One region of the Aeromonas media genome, then DNA from elsewhere that is predicted to be linked to it. Evidence: predicted binding sites of a transcription regulator. Region 1 holds the regulator's gene; the other holds the start of a gene.
The links. Region 1 encodes LexA, which represses DNA repair genes until DNA is damaged. Its sites were predicted from a motif close to ANCTGTNTNNNNANACAGNT; they were not measured.

Region 1 (7,873 bases):
ACAGCTGTGGGCCGGTGCTATCGACACCGTCGGCAGTCAGGTGCTGGCCAAGCTGCTGGCCCAGATGAACTACGGCGGCGCCGTGGCGGCCTGCGGCCTGGCGGGTGGCTTCGATCTGCCGACCAGCGTCATGCCCTTCATCCTGCGCAACGTGCGGTTGCAGGGAGTGGATTCGGTGATGTGCCCGCTGGCGCGCCGTCAACTGGCCTGGCAGCGACTGGCGCGGGATCTGCCCGCCAGCTTCTTTGAGCAGGCGGTCACCGAGATAGGGCTGGAGCAGGTGGTGGAGGCCGCCGAGGCCATTACCCTGGGTCAGGTGGCTGGCCGTACCTTGGTGAAGCTCTGAGTGGAACCACTGGCGAGCCTCATGTTTCTGGATAGACTTTGAAGGCCGGTGCACTATCCAAGGAGAATGAGCATGGGTACGCAGACGCCGGATTTCGAGCTCGACGATGAGTGGGAGCCGGAATCCTGGGAAGACGAGCTGGAGGAGCTGGACGACGAGGACTGGCAGGACTATGACCCCCTCGACGATCGGTGACTCCCTGTAACGCATGAGGGCGGGCCTGGTGGCCCGCCCGATTTTTTGTGCGTTCGGCAGCATGCCCCTTGGTTGCCGCGCGAGGCTCTGGTTAGAATGAACTGCTCAAATGGCGCTGTGGGAAGAGGGATGCCCGTCAGGCCAGAGACGCCATAAACCACTCAAACAACGTCCAAGGATGATTATGCGCTCACTCGTCATCATGCTCTGTGCCACCCTGCTCGGGGGCTGTGTCTCCAACTCGGACGATCCCTGCGAAAAGGTGTGGAGCGACGTCGGGGAAGCCGATGGCAAGCTGGGGTTTGCCGATGACAGGGTGGCATTCCACCAGACCCAGTGCGGTGACAAGGTGGACGTTGCCATGTGGCAGCAGGGCCGCCAGAAGGGATTGGCCTGGTATTGCCGCCCGGAGCACCTCTATCTGGCCGGGCGATCGGGGGAGGAGTACCGTGGCGTCTGCCCCAATGACGTTCAGGCCCGTCGCCTGGTTGAGCAGGGCCGCCATGGCTGGACCGATCAATAGGGCGCGGCCCGCCGAGTATTTCTCCCCAGACCCCGCAGAAGCGGGGACCTACTCCTCCTTGTTCTTCAGACGCAACGGCTGACACAGGTAGTCCTTGTCATTGGCGCTGCGGGCGCATTTGCCGCACACGAACTTGGGTTTGCGCAATATCTTGCGCAGCGTCTTGAGATCGGCGGGGATCTCGTGACGGCGCCATTCACACAGCGTCTTGTGGCCCATGACGATGACTTCCTCGACAGTGAATGGGAGCGGTAGGGAGAGCAGACTGCCGGTCGGCACCCTGCCCGTTGTTCATTACTGATAAAGATACTTGGTGAAAATGAGCTCGCGTACCGCCTTCTTGCCGGTCTCTCTGACCAGCAGTTCGTTGACCTTGCCCTCGCACTCCTTGCGCAGCTCTTCCCGGCTCACCAGGGACTTGATCTGGGCGCCCGTCTTGCTGCCAATCAGGCGGATGATGGCGTCGCGGATCAGGGGGTCGTGCTGCTCCAGCAACTTGAGATCGGCGGCATTTTCGGCCATCAGCTCCACCGTCACCCGCACATACCCCAGGGTTTTGCCATCGCCGAGGTAGTTGGTGATGATGTCCGGATCCAGCGCATGATAGGCGAATCCCGGCTGGACGGCGGCGGAGGCCGGATCGGCGGCCGCGTCCTCATTGGCGAAGGCGTGGGTATTCAACAAGGTACAGCCCAGGGATAACACCAGCAGAATTCTGAAGATCTTCATCAAGATGGCTCGGCAGCGACGGATGCCCCATTTTTGATGCTGCCATCGGGGCCGTCAAGCACGGATGTTCTTACAATTCGCCATTGATTTACGGATAATAAACGGGATTTTAACCTGACAACGGAAATCTCCGGATGGTGAAGCTGTGAAGTCCGAGTTGACTGTTCCCCTCATCCAGCTCGTCCCCTGGCGGACACCCGCAGAGTGTGACCCCCCCGAGGCACTGTGCCCCTGGTTGCTGGAGGCCGACTCCATGACCCGGCGCCTGCGGCGTTACAATAGTCACCTCTCGGTGCAACTGCTCGGCAATCGTAGCGTGTCGCTGGGAGCGGACGAACAGGCGCTGGTGGCCGTTGCCGATCCCGTGGGGATCTGCCGCGAGGTTATCCTGCACGGTGATCATGGGCCGGCCATCCTGGGCTGGACTCTGTTTGCCGAGGCGGCGCTGCAGGCGGGCGGTCTGCAGGATCTGGGGGAGCAGCCATTGGGGGAGCGTATCTTCGGTGATGCACCGGCACGGCGGGATCACCTGCAACTGGCCTGCTTCGAGATCGCGAGCAATCCCTGGTGCCAGGCCGCGACCGTCTGGGGGCGCCGCTCCCGTCTCTATCTGGGGCAGTGGCCCTTGCTGGTCCACGAACTCTTCCTGCCCTCGCTATCGTCTCATTCGCTGCCATCGCATAAGGAGCTGGAGTGAAGCTGTTAACCAAGGAGCGGGGACTGGCCTATGTGCAGTTGGCCCGCATCGACAAGCCCATCGGCACCCTCTTGCTGCTGTGGCCGACCCTGTGGGCACTTTGCCTTGCGGCGGGCGGGCTGCCGGACCCCTGGATCCTGACCGTGTTCGTGGTGGGGGTCTTCCTGATGCGCTCTGCCGGCTGCGTCATCAATGACTATGCGGATCGCAACTTCGACGGTCACGTGAAACGCACCGCCGGGCGACCACTGCCCATGGGGCGGGTCGACGCGCGGGAGGTGCTGATACTGTTCGCCGTGCTGGCGCTCGTCTCGTTCGCCCTGGTGCTGACCCTGAACCCGCTCACCATAGGGCTGTCGTTCGCCGGCCTGCTGCTGGCGGTCTGCTACCCCTTCATGAAGCGCTTCATTCCGATCCCGCAACTGGTGCTCGGGATGGCCTTCTCCTGGTCCATTCCCATGGGCTATGCGGCCCAGGCCAACGCCCTGCCGCCGGTTGCCTGGCTGCTGTTTCTCGCGAATCTGCTGTGGACCATTGCCTACGACACCCAGTACGCCATGGTGGACAGGGACGATGACCTCAAGCTCGGACTCAAGTCGAGCGCCATCCTGTTTGGCCATCACGACAAGCGGATCATCGGCGTGCTGCAACTGGCGACCCTGCTGATCCTGTTGGGGGTGGGTCAGCTGATGGCGCTCGGCTCGGGTTATTACTGGGGTCTGCTGGGGGCGGCAGCGCTGTTCGTCTATCAGCAGCGGCTGATCCGGGAGCGCCAGCGGGAGGCCTGCTTCCAGGCCTTCCTCAACAACAACTATGTGGGAGCCTTGGTGTTGCTCGGGGTGATCGTTCACTACCTGTAGTCCTGCCCCGCTCAGATGAAAAAGGCCGCATGATGCGGCCTTTTTGTTGACGGTTCGACGGTGATCAGAGCCGGTTGCCCGCCTGTATGGTGCGGCGGATCTTGTTGCTCAGCAGCGGCACTATGTTGTCGGCCAGCGCCTGGAAGCGGCCGAGATCCGGCTTGCAGCCGGTGTCCAGATAGCCTTCGCTGCGCAGGGTGTGGATCAGGGTGCTGAACAGCTTCTGGTCGAAGAACTCGGGGGCGTTGATGCCGTGCAGGGTGCCGAGGCGCTCCGCCATCATCAGGCCGTCCGCCTCCAGCTGCTCTGCCTCGATGCGGGGCTGGGCCAGCACCCGGGTCAGCACGATGGCGTAGCGCTGCAGCGTCTCCTGAATGCTCTCGGCCAGCAGCAGCAGGCGGGTCTGGTTGACCGGATTGACCCAGAAGCCACCGTCGCGGGCCTCGATCAGCTGCTGGCGTTGCAGCTCGGCCAGCAGGGCATCGACCAGCTCTGGCAGCTCCTCCTCTTGGTAGCGCAGGAACAGCTCCGTCTTGAGCAGCGGGTAGATATCGATGCAGCGGGCAACGAGTTCGCTGCGGGAGATCCCCTCGCAGCGTTCGATCAAGGCCGCCACCAGGGAGGGCATGGCGAACAGGTGGAGGATGTTGTTGCGGTAGTAGGTCAGCAGGATCGCCTGATAGCGGTCCAGGCTGATGATCTGCCCGAGCTTGTCCTCACTCACCTCGAACTTGTTGAGCTCCATGGCCTGCTCCAGCAGGGTCTTCGCATCCTCACCCGGTAGGGTGCTCTGGGGGCTATAGGGCACCTGCTTGAGCAGGTCAAGATAGGTATTGAGCTGGGCCTGCAGTTCGTCCCGGGTCAGGGCGTGGCGCTCGGCGGCCAGCAGCGCCAGGGCACTCAGAGTCAGGCCGTTGACGGCGGCGGCATCGTTGATGCGGGTCATCATCAGCTCGGCCAGCTGGTTGACGGTGGGGGCCATCCACTCGGGGCGCTCCTCGCGGCCAATGCTCTCCTTCCAGTGCGGCACGTGCTCGCCGAGGTAGCTGTTGAGGGTCAGCGGCTCGCCGAAGTTGACGAAGCCACGGCCGTAGTTGCGCAGCTTGCGCAGTATGCCGAGCACCTGCAGGAAGCTCTCCTTCTCCTTGCGGCTGCCCTTGAGCTCGTTGTGGTAGGTGTTCACCTCCATCACGTGCTCGTAGCCCAGATAGACGGGCACCAGGGTCACCGGCCTGTCCAGCCCGCGCATCATCGCCTGCAGCGTCATCGCCAGCATGCCGGTCTTGGGGGGCAGCAGACGGCCGGTACGGGAGCGACCCCCTTCGGTGAAGAACTCCACCGAGTAGCCCTTGGCAAACAGCAGGTTGAGGTATTCCCGGAATACCGTGCTGTAGAGCGGGTTGCCCTTGAAGGTGCGGCGAATGAAGAAGGCACCGCCGTGGCGGAAGATCGGGCCCGCCGGCCAGAAGTTGAGGTTGATGCCCGCCGCGATATGGGGCGGCACCATCCCCTGATGGTAGATGACGTAGGAGAGCAGCAGATAGTCCATGTGGCTGCGATGGCAGGGGACGTAGACGATCTCGTGCCCTTCCTGGGCCAGCTGGCGTACTTTCTCGGCGCCGTTGACCGAGAGGCCGCGGTAGAGCTTGTTCCACAGCCAACCGAGGAAGCTCTCGCCGAGGCGGATCAGCCGGTAGGAGAAGTTGGAGGCGATCTCGTCCATGTAGCCATGGGCGCGCTTCTGCGCCTTCTCCAGGCTAATCCCCTCCCGCCTGGCCTCTTCTTCGATGGCCTGCTGGATCACGCTCGACTCCAGCAACTGCTTGAACAGCAGGTTGCGGTTCGGCAGCTTGGGACCTGTGGCGGCGAGCTGCTGGCGGCTGAAGTGGGTGCGGGCCACCCGCGCCAGCTTGTGGGCGATGGCCTCGTCGGTGCCGTGCTTGTCCGCCATGTAGCGCAATGAGAGCGGCGGGGAGAAGCGCACCAGGTTTTCACGCCCCTTGAGAATCACGATCAGCGCCTTCTTGAGCCGGTTCGGGGCCAGACTGCTGATGATGTTCCAGCCGGAGGCCTCCTCGCCTTCCCGGCCGGGGGCTCGGCCCCAGAACAGGGTGACGGGCACCACCTGGATATCCAGCTCGGGATCCTGCTTGTGCAAGTCCAGCAGCTGGTGGAACTCCTGCAGGAAGGGCAGTGGCTTGTTGCGCGTGCCAAACAGAGGAGGTGGACGATCCAGACAGACGTAGCGCGGCAGCAGCTGGCCACCCAGCTCCAGCGGCGTGAACGGGCCGGGCAGGCCGAGATCCTCACAGCACTGTTGCAGGGTCATCAGGTCGGTGCTCGAGCTGGTCTTCAGGGCATAGACGATGGGTCTTGCCGGATCCAGCTTGAGCTCCGTGATGGGATTTTCCGGCAGGCTCTTGTGATTGACCAAGCCACGGACCGGCCATTGCAGGATGGCTCTGGAAATGTTCTGTCCAAGGGACATGTGCGTCTGCTCTCCAAAAAAATGCGGCGTGAGCATAGCAAATCACCGACGGCTTGTCGCCGAGAGGTAGGATGAGTGCCTTTTCAGGATAGAAGGTGCGGGATTTTTGCGACAAGGTGAGGACAAATATCAGCAACGCCTTGCCTTGGCCACAGCACTGTATATACTGCCAGTGTGCTGTATAAAAAGACAGGTGCCTATGCTATGAAACCCCTTACCCCCCGCCAGGCTGAAGTGCTGGAGCTTATCAAGGCGAACATGAGCGAGACCGGCATGCCGCCGACTCGCGCCGAGATCGCCCAGAAGCTTGGCTTCAAGTCGGCCAATGCGGCCGAGGAACATCTGAAGGCCCTGGCCAAGAAAGGGGTCATCGAGATCATGCCCGGCACCTCCCGCGGCATCCGTCTGCTGCTCGAGGAAGAGGAGGCCGCGCCAGAAGAGAGCGGCCTGCCGCTCATCGGCAAGGTCGCGGCCGGTGAGCCCATCCTGGCCCAGGAGCACATCGAGAGCCACTATCAGGTGGATCCCGCCCTGTTCCACCCGCGGGCAGACTTCCTGTTGCGGGTGCAGGGCATGAGCATGAAGAACATCGGCATCATGGACGGGGATCTGCTGGCGGTGCACAAGACCCAGGAGGTGCGCAACGGCCAGGTGGTGGTGGCGCGTCTCGATGAAGACGTCACCGTCAAACGCTTCCAGCGCAAGGGCAGCCAGGTGTGGTTGCTGCCGGAAAACGAAGATCTCTCCCCCATTGAGGTGGATCTCTCCAGCCAGCATCTGACCATCGAAGGGCTGGCGGTCGGGGTGATCCGCAACGCCGACTGGATGTAGGCATCGAACATGCCAAGGGGCCTCCTGCGGGAGGCCTCTTCGTTTTTGCGCTTTTCCCCGCTCCCCTTTTCTCCCCGATCCCCGCCATTGCCACCGCCCAGATTCGCCGCAAACAGTACCGCCACGCATCATGCATTTCGGATATATCCTTTGAGAAGGCCCGCAGTGTCATGGCCGGATAACCGCCATGACCTTGAGTGTACTGCCAGGTCAGCATGGATCGCAGGGATGCATCACCGCTGAGTCGGTGCGGGACAAGAAAGGGAGAGTCGTCAGGCAGTTGGACGACTCAATACAGTCAGTACGCGACGGTGTTCGGTCTGCCTCCTGATGGCGGGAACACTGGTCGGCGTGGCCTGTTGAGCAAGGAGGACAGGTATGGCTTCAAGCTCACCGTGGGATCCGGGTCCGGCTGCACCCCCCGTATCCTCCATCACCCGATTCATCAAGGGCAGTCGGATGACGTGGTTTTATGCGCTCTGGGTGTATCACAAGGGAGATGGCTGGACCATCTGGCTGGGGTGCCCCAAGGACAAGATTGTCCGCCTGGTTCGTCTGTTTCGCCGCCACCACGACATCGGTTTGCCAGATGCACCCTGGACGGCCCCGGTCATCCCGCTGCGCGCCACGATCCGACGCCCCCAGGGGCTGCGCAGACTGCGACCCTGAGCCCGCTCTCCGAACCGTGTGTGAGCCCCACCTGGTGTGGGGCTTTTCTTTATCTTGTGATTATCGGGAGATAGCACCTGTTTCGTCCCTGTAAGGCCCTTTCCGGCCCGGTATCCGGACTCGGGACTAGGCAGAAACGGGGCCGAGCGGGTTACAATAGCCCTTCATTGGCCCCGCCATTCGGCTGGTTGAACTAGCAAGGTTTTGTTTTATATGGTTAAACCACGTTTTTCTCTGCTGTTGTTGCTCTTCGTCGGCAGCATAATGGCGGCCTATTACTGGAGCCAACCCTCCCTGCCTGAGCAGGCGGATTATTATCCGGTAGGACGTGACATCAACCCCTTCACCCTCACGGATGGGGATGGGGAGCCCTTCACTGCCGCCAATCTGGCAGGGCACTGGACCTTCCTGTTCATTGGTTACACCTATTGTCCCGATGTCTGCCCGACCGCCCTGGCGGATCTGCGTTCCATCTACCCGGATCTCAAGAAGATCGAACCCAGCAGCCAGGTGGTCTTCATCTCGGCGGATCCCC
Region 2 (7,873 bases), 580 kb from region 1:
GCCGGGTGGTGGAGAGCAATCTCATCTCCACCATTCTGGTGGCCCAGCAGACGGTGCGGCTGATCGGCGAGAAAGGCGGGGTGCTGGCCAATGTGCTCTCCTCCGCCGCGCAGGTGGGCAAGGCCAACGAGAGCCTCTACTGCGCCTCCAAATGGGGCATGCGCGGCTTTCTGGAATCCTTGCGGGCCGAGCTGAAAGGCTCGCCGCTGCGGCTGGTGAACCTCTATCCGAGCGGGATCCGCAGCGAATTCTGGGATAACTCGGATCACGTGGACCTCAGCGGCTTCATGACCCCGGAAGATGCGGCGGCCTATATGCTCGACGCACTGGAAGCCAGAAGCAGCTGCCACGTGACCGACCTCTTTATCGGTCGCAATCCCTGAGGCGAAGCCCGTCATCCGGTTGTGGTCGTCAGAGCACACAGAAACAAAAAGCGCGCCAAATGGCGCGCTTTTTTATATCGGGAAGAGGTCGGGATTAACGGCCCAGCTTGGCCTTGAGCATGGTAATGATGTCGCCAATGGCCACTTCCTGCTTCTCGCCGGAGCGGCGGCACTTGTACTCCACCACACCGTTGTCCAGACCGCGATCGCCGATGACGATGGCGTGCGGGATGCCCAGCAGCTCCATGTCGGCGAACATCACGCCCGGGCGCTCTTTACGGTCATCGAACAGCACATCCACACCGGCGGCTTTCAGCTCGGTGTAGAACTGCTGTGCCTGCTCGGCCACGCGCTCGGATTTGTGCATGTTCATCGGCACTATGGCCACTTCGAACGGAGCGATGGCTTCCGGCCAAATGATGCCGTACTGGTCGTTGTTCTGCTCGATGGCGGCAGCCACCAGACGGGAAACCCCGATACCGTAGCAACCCATCTCCATGGTGACGGACTTGCCGCCTTCGTTCAGCACGCTCGCCTTCATCGCTTCGGAGTACTTGGTACCCAGCTGGAAGATGTGGCCCACTTCGATACCGCGCTTGAGCAGCAGCTTGCCCTGGCCGCACGGGCTCGGGTCGCCTTCCACCACGTTGCGCAGGTCGGCAACCTCGTAGGTAGCGATGTCGCGATCCCAGTTGGCACCGGTCAGGTGGAAGCCGGTCTCGTTGGCACCGCAAACAAAATCGCTCAGCTGGGCAGCGCTGCGATCGACAATGATGCGACCGGCAAAGCCGACCGGGCCGATGGAGCCTGCATCGCAACCGGCGGCAGCTTTGATCTGCTCGTCGTTGGCGAAGGTCAGCGGGTTGGCAACGCCAGCCAGTTTCTCGGCCTTGATTTCGTTCAGCTCGTGGTCGCCACGCAGTACCAGCGCGATGACGGCCTGTTTGCCGTGATCGTCTTCCTCTGCCAGTACCAGCAGGGTCTTGGCGATGGCGGTCGGTGCCACGTTCAGGAAGGCGGCCACTTCGTCGATGGTGTGAACATTCGGGGTAGCAACCTTGGTCAGGGCCGCGGTAGCAGCTGCGCGCTCACCCGCCGGCGCCAGCGCTTCGGCCATCTCGATGTTGGCGGCATAATCAGAGCTGTCGGAGAAGGCGATCAGGTCTTCACCGCTCTCGGCCAGCACCTGGAATTCGTGGGAACCAGTACCCCCGATGGAGCCGGTATCGGCCTGCACCGGACGGAAGTTCAGACCCATGCGGGTGAACGCCTTGCAGTAGGCGGCGTGCATCTTCTCGTAGGTATCGACCAGAGACTCCTTGTCGATGTGGAAGGAGTAGGCATCCTTCATCAGGAATTCACGGCCACGCATCACGCCGAAACGGGGGCGTACTTCGTCGCGGAACTTGGTCTGGATCTGGTAGAGGTTGAGCGGCAGCTGCTTGTAGCTGTTCACTTCGTAACGGATCAGCGAGGTGATCACCTCTTCGTGGGTCGGGCCCAGCACGAAGGGACGGTTGTGGCGGTCGGTCAGACGGCACAGCTCGGGACCGTAGTCATCCCAGCGGCCGGACTCCTGCCACAGTTCGGCGGGTTGCACCACCGGCATGGAGACTTCGATGGCACCAGCATTGTTCATCTCTTCGCGAACAATGTTCTCGATTTTTTTCAGAACCCGCAGACCGGTTGGCAGCCAGGCGTACATGCCGGAGGCCAGTTTGCGGATCATCCCGGCGCGCAGCATCAGCTGGTGGCTGATGACTTCAGCGTCGGAGGGGGTTTCCTTGAGAGTGGAAAGCAGATATTGGCTGGTACGCATCGCGGTAGACCTTCGCTAGTTCGGGCCCTTGGCCCTGGAAAATTTCAAGTGCGGAATTTTAACAGGCTGAGCCCCGTGGCCCAAGGGCTAAATTCAGTCAGGCGGAGGGAAAGGGGCCGCTTTGGCACGGGCCCTGGAGCCTGGGCAGGGGAGGGCGAGCGGGAGATCGCGGGGCAAGCCCTATGCTGGATACTTATCCAGTTATTCTTTATGCTATGACCCAATTTGCAAGAGTCTGCGTGGCGAGGAAGAGAACATGATCGGTCGCTTGAGAGGCGTCATCATCGAGAAACAACCCCCTGAGGTCCTGATCGAAGTGGGGGGGTTGGGTTATGAGGTGCATATGCCCATGAGCTGCTTCTATGATCTGCCCGAACTCGGGAAGGAAGCAGTCATTCACACCCACTTCGTGGTACGCGAAGATGCTCAACTGCTGTATGGCTTCAACCACAAGCAGGAGCGGGCGCTGTTTCGCGAGCTGATCAAGACCAACGGAGTCGGTCCCAAGCTGGCGCTGGCCATCCTCTCCGGCATGACCGCCACCCAGTTCGTGCTGAGTGTGGAGCGCGAGGAGATAAGCTCTCTGGTCAAGCTGCCCGGGGTGGGCAAGAAGACCGCCGAGCGGCTGGTGGTGGAGATGAAAGACAGGCTCAAAGGCTGGGTCAGCCACGATCTCTTCTCCCCTGCGGAAATCACCCTGCCTGCCCAGGAGAGCCAGCTGCGTGCGCCCGATGCGAGCGAAGAAGCGGCCAGCGCTCTGGTGGCGCTCGGTTACAAACCCCAGCAGGCGAGCCAGATCGTGGCCAAGGTGGCCAGTGAAGGCATGTCGGTCGAAGCCATCATCCGCGAATCCCTGCGCAGCCTGGTGTGAGAATGACAATGAAGCAAGCGGATCATCCTGCATCACTCGACGGTGGCAGTGGGGACGCAGAGCGTGAGGTAGCCCATGATTGAAGCGGATCGTCTTATCTCGGCCGGCGCCGCCCGCGAGGACGAAGTCATCGATCGGGCCATCCGGCCCAGGAAGCTGGCGGATTACACCGGCCAGGATCACGTCTGTGACCAGATGGAGATCTTCATCGAAGCCGCCCGCCAGCGCGGGGAGGCCCTCGATCATCTGCTGATCTTCGGCCCGCCCGGGCTCGGCAAGACCACGCTGGCCAACATCGTCGCCAACGAGATGGGGGTCAGCATCAAGACCACCTCGGGGCCCGTGCTGGAAAAGGCGGGGGATCTCGCGGCCCTGCTCACCAACCTCGAGCCGAATGATGTGCTGTTCATCGATGAAATTCACCGCCTCAGCCCCGTGGTGGAGGAGGTGCTCTATCCGGCCATGGAGGATTATCAGCTCGACATCATGATAGGGGAAGGACCTGCCGCCCGCTCCATCAAGCTGGACCTCCCCCCCTTCACCCTGATTGGTGCCACCACCCGGGCCGGCTCCCTGACGAGCCCGCTGCGGGATCGTTTCGGTATCGTCCAGCGGCTGGAGTTCTACAACGTCAAGGATCTCACCGACATCGTCTCCCGCAGCGCCCGCTGTCTCGGGCTCGACATGTCGGGGGATGGTGCGCTGGAGGTTGCTCGCCGTTCCCGGGGGACTCCGCGGATTGCTAACCGTTTGTTAAGACGAGTGCGGGATTTTGCTCAGGTGAAGTCCGATGGGCGTATTGATGGACCCATAGCTGCCCGAGCCATGGACATGCTGGACGTGGACAATGAGGGGTTCGACTTCATGGACCGCAAGCTATTGTTGGCCGTCATCGACAAGTTTATGGGGGGACCCGTGGGCCTCGACAACCTGGCCGCCGCCATCGGTGAGGAGAAGGACACCATAGAGGACGTGCTGGAGCCTTATCTGATCCAGCAAGGCTATCTGCAACGTACACCCAGAGGGCGGATCGCGACACCGAGAGCTTATGTTCACTTTGGCCTGCAACGGCCAGATGAGCAGTAAAAGCAGCCTTTGAACGACAAACCGCCCCAAGGGCGGTTTTTTATTATCCGGGTAAAAAAAAGCCCACGGCGGATGCGGTGGGCAAAGACAATTCAGGATGGATGTTCACAGACAGTGAGTGCGTCTGCAGACCGGTCGGAAAAAAACAAAGGAGCCGTCGCGAGGCCTCAGAGTCGGTTCATTTGATAGAGTTGAACGAACGAAAGCTTGTAGTAGCGGATGGTCTTGGCAACAAACTTTTTCATCATTAATCCCAACAAACAGGTTCGAAATGTTCATCGAATACGTACCGGGAACCCGGAATGACCGGCCTGTATCCAGAGGTATGCCCTCACTGCGAGGCGCATTGTAGGAGCTCTTGTCGGGTGGAACAAACAAGAAAATCTATGGGCTTTTGATTAGATAAAGTAATGAATTCACGGAAGTGAATTACTCGCATAAAGATGTGTTTTTGTTGGTTTTAAATTGCTTTCTTGATGAGGCGGGCCATTTTTTAAATTATGGAATAATGAGCGCGCTGCTTATGGCGCTCACTATTTCATTAACAGAATTGAAACCATTTGGTTTCTTTTTAAAATTGATTTAAATCAATAATTTATGCGTTTATTCTTTTTGTGATGAGGCTCGCACAATTAATATTTACCGGCTCTTAAGTTGCCTTGAAAAGGCATGTATTGATGATGGTTTTACATTGATTTCAATCAAATAAAGGTGATATAAAACAGCGATCATTATAGGCGAGAATAGAACCACAGTTATTGTTTGAAAGATGTTAAACATTAGCTTTTTTTGTTCTCGTATATTGCCTTGTTGTTAATGTGGTGGCATTCGAATCCGATCGGTCCGCGAGGCGTGACCGACCGTTCGGGGACTTCCAATGGAAGCTTTGTCCTTAAAACTTAAAATAGCCGTGCCAATAATCGGTGAGGAAACATCATGATTGCTGAGCATGTGGTAGACCTATCGCGGTTCCAATTCGCTGCGACGGCCCTTTATCACTTCCTGTTTGTACCCCTGACGCTGGGAATGGCCTTCATTCTGGCGATCATGGAGTCTGTCTATGTGATGACCAACAACACTGTGTACCGGGACATGACCAAGTTCTGGGGCAAGTTGTTTGGTATCAACTTCGCCCTTGGGGTTACCACCGGGCTCACCATGGAGTTTCAGTTCGGTACCAACTGGGCTTATTACTCCCACTATGTCGGCGACATCTTCGGGGCCCCGCTGGCCATCGAAGGCTTGATGGCCTTCTTCCTGGAGTCCACCTTCGTCGGCATGTTCTTCTTCGGCTGGGATCGCCTCAGCAAGCGCCAGCATCTGGCGGCAACCTGGCTGATGGCACTCGGGACCAACCTCTCCGCCCTCTGGATCCTGGTCGCCAACGGCTGGATGCAGAACCCGGTCGGTGCCGAGTTCAACTTCGAATCCATGCGGATGGAGATGGTGAGCTTCGCGGAGCTGGTGTTCAACCCGGTGGCCCAGGTCAAGTTCGTCCACACGGTGGCGGCGGGCTACACCACGGGCGCCATGTTCGTGCTGGGCATCTCCTCCTACTACCTGCTGAAGAATCGTGATGTGGCCTTCGCCCGTCGCTCCTTCGCCATCGCGGCCGCGTTCGGCATGGCCTCCATCCTCTCCGTGCTGATCCTGGGTGACGAGTCCGGCTACGAGACCGGGGAAGTACAGAAGGTGAAACTGGCGGCCATCGAGGCCGAGTGGAACACCGAGCCGGCTCCCGCATCCTTCACTCTGTTCGGCATCCCGAACCAGGAAGAGATGCGCACCGACTACGCCATCAAGATCCCCTACGCCCTCGGCATCATAGCGACCCGTTCCCTGGACGGTCAGGTGACCGGTCTCAAGGATCTGAAGAGCGAGCATGAACTGCGCGTGCGCAGCGGCATGACCGCCTACGATCTGCTGACCAAGCTGCAATCCGGCGACAAGTCAGACGAGACCCGCGCTCGCTTCGACGAGGTGAAGCAGGATCTGGGCTACGGTCTGCTGCTCAAGCGTTACACCGCCAACGTGACCGACGCGACCGACGATCAGATCAAGGCCGCCGTGGATGACTCCATCCCGCAGGTACTGCCGCTGTTCTTCGCCTTCCGCATCATGGTTGCCTGCGGCATGTTGATGCTGGTGCTGATCGGTCTGGCCTTCTATGACAGCACTCGCCACAAGATCGGTGAGCGCAAGTGGTTGCTCAAGGCGCTGCTGTACGGCATCCCGCTGCCTTGGATCGCCATCGAGGCAGGCTGGTTTGTCGCCGAGTACGGTCGCCAACCCTGGACCATCGCCGAGATGCTGCCGACCTCAGTCTCCGCATCCAATATCCCTGCGTCCGAGATCTGGTTCTCCCTGATCGGGATCTGCCTGTTCTACACCGTACTGCTGATCATCGAGATGTACCTGATGTTCAAGTATGCGCGTCTGGGCCCAAGCAGCCTGAAGACGGGCAAGTACCACTTCGAACAGAGCAAGGCATAAGGAGAGTAACCCATGTTTGATTACGAAATGTTGCGTCTGGTCTGGTGGGTGTTGGTCGGTGTGCTGCTGATCGGCTTCGCCATCACCGACGGCTTCGATATGGGGGTCGGTGCCCTGCTCCCCTTCGTCGGCAAGAAGGATGTGGAGCGTCGGGTGATGCTCAACACCATGGGGCCGCATTGGGAGGGCAACCAGGTCTGGCTGGTCACCGCGGGCGGTGCCCTGTTCGCGGCCTGGCCCATGGTCTATGCGGCGGCCTTCTCCGGCTTCTACATCGCCATGATCCTGACCCTGATGGCGCTCTTCTTCCGTCCGGTCGGCTTCAAGTACCGCTCCCTGCAGGAAGGTGCCCAGTGGCGCACCAGCTGGGACTGGGCGCTGTTCGCCGGTAGTGCGATTCCCCCCGTCATCTTTGGGGTGGCCTTCGGCAACCTGCTGCAAGGGGTTCCGTTCAGCTTCAACCAGTTCCTGATGCTGACCTACCACGGCAACTTCTTCGGCCTGCTCAACCCGTTCGGTCTGCTGGCCGGTCTGGTGAGCCTGTTCATGATAGTGACCCAGGGTGCTGCCTGGCTGATGATGAAGACCGAAGGTGAAGTGCTGGTCCGCTCCCGCACCGCCGCTATGATCTTCTCCCTGCTGACCCTGGTGCTGTTTGCCCTGGCCGGTGTCTGGGTGAGCGGCATGGATGGCTATGTGATAGTGGGTGCCGTCGCCACCGACGCCGTCACCAACCCGCTTCACAAGGAAGTGGTGGTGCAGGCCGGTGCCTGGATGCAGAACTACAACCTCTATCCCTGGATGATTGCCGCCCCCGTGCTGGGTCTGGTGATGAGCCTGCTGACCGCCCTTGCGGCCAAGCTGGGCAAGGGCTGGATGGCGTTCCTGTTCTCCTCCCTGGCCATTGCCGGCATCATCCTGACCGCGGGCTTCTCCATGTTCCCGTTCGTGATGCCCTCCAGCCTGGAGCCGTCCCAGAGCCTGACCATGTGGGATGCCACCGCCTCCTTCAACACCCTCAAGGTGATGACGGTAGTCGCAGTCGTCTTCGTACCGACAGTGCTGGCTTACACCATCTGGACCTACATCAAGATGTTTGGCCGGGTGAGCAACAAGCACATCGAAGACAACCAACAATCGCTCTACTAAGAAGGTGCCCTGATATGTGGTATTTCACCTGGATCCTGGGGCTGTTGCTGGCCTGTGCGTTTGGGATCATCA

Region 2: a site for LexA is predicted at 2,386-2,405, ahead of ruvA (Holliday junction branch migration protein RuvA). Genes of this name have one in related genera too.

What each region holds. Positions count from the first base shown of each region.
Region 1 covers NZ_CP075564.1:92,360-100,232, forward strand. The annotation lists gene acuI (acrylyl-CoA reductase (NADPH)) at 1-346, shown strand, start outside; gene KI797_RS20970 (hypothetical protein) at 419-541, shown strand; gene KI797_RS00425 (DUF2799 domain-containing protein) at 720-1,064, shown strand; gene KI797_RS00430 (hypothetical protein) at 1,113-1,343, opposite strand; gene KI797_RS00435 (flagellar basal body-associated FliL family protein) at 1,359-1,793, opposite strand; gene KI797_RS00440 (chorismate--pyruvate lyase family protein) at 1,939-2,490, shown strand; gene ubiA (4-hydroxybenzoate octaprenyltransferase) at 2,487-3,350, shown strand; gene plsB (glycerol-3-phosphate 1-O-acyltransferase PlsB) at 3,415-5,838, opposite strand; gene lexA (transcriptional repressor LexA) at 6,043-6,669, shown strand; gene KI797_RS00460 (hypothetical protein) at 7,129-7,338, shown strand; gene KI797_RS00465 (SCO family protein) at 7,552-7,873, shown strand, end outside.
Region 2 covers NZ_CP075564.1:676,525-684,397, forward strand. The annotation lists gene KI797_RS03245 (SDR family oxidoreductase) at 1-383, shown strand, start outside; gene KI797_RS03250 (proline--tRNA ligase) at 478-2,202, opposite strand; gene ruvA (Holliday junction branch migration protein RuvA) at 2,459-3,073, shown strand; gene ruvB (Holliday junction branch migration DNA helicase RuvB) at 3,149-4,159, shown strand; gene cydA (cytochrome ubiquinol oxidase subunit I) at 5,096-6,652, shown strand; gene cydB (cytochrome d ubiquinol oxidase subunit II) at 6,665-7,801, shown strand; gene cydX (cytochrome bd-I oxidase subunit CydX) at 7,816-7,873, shown strand, end outside.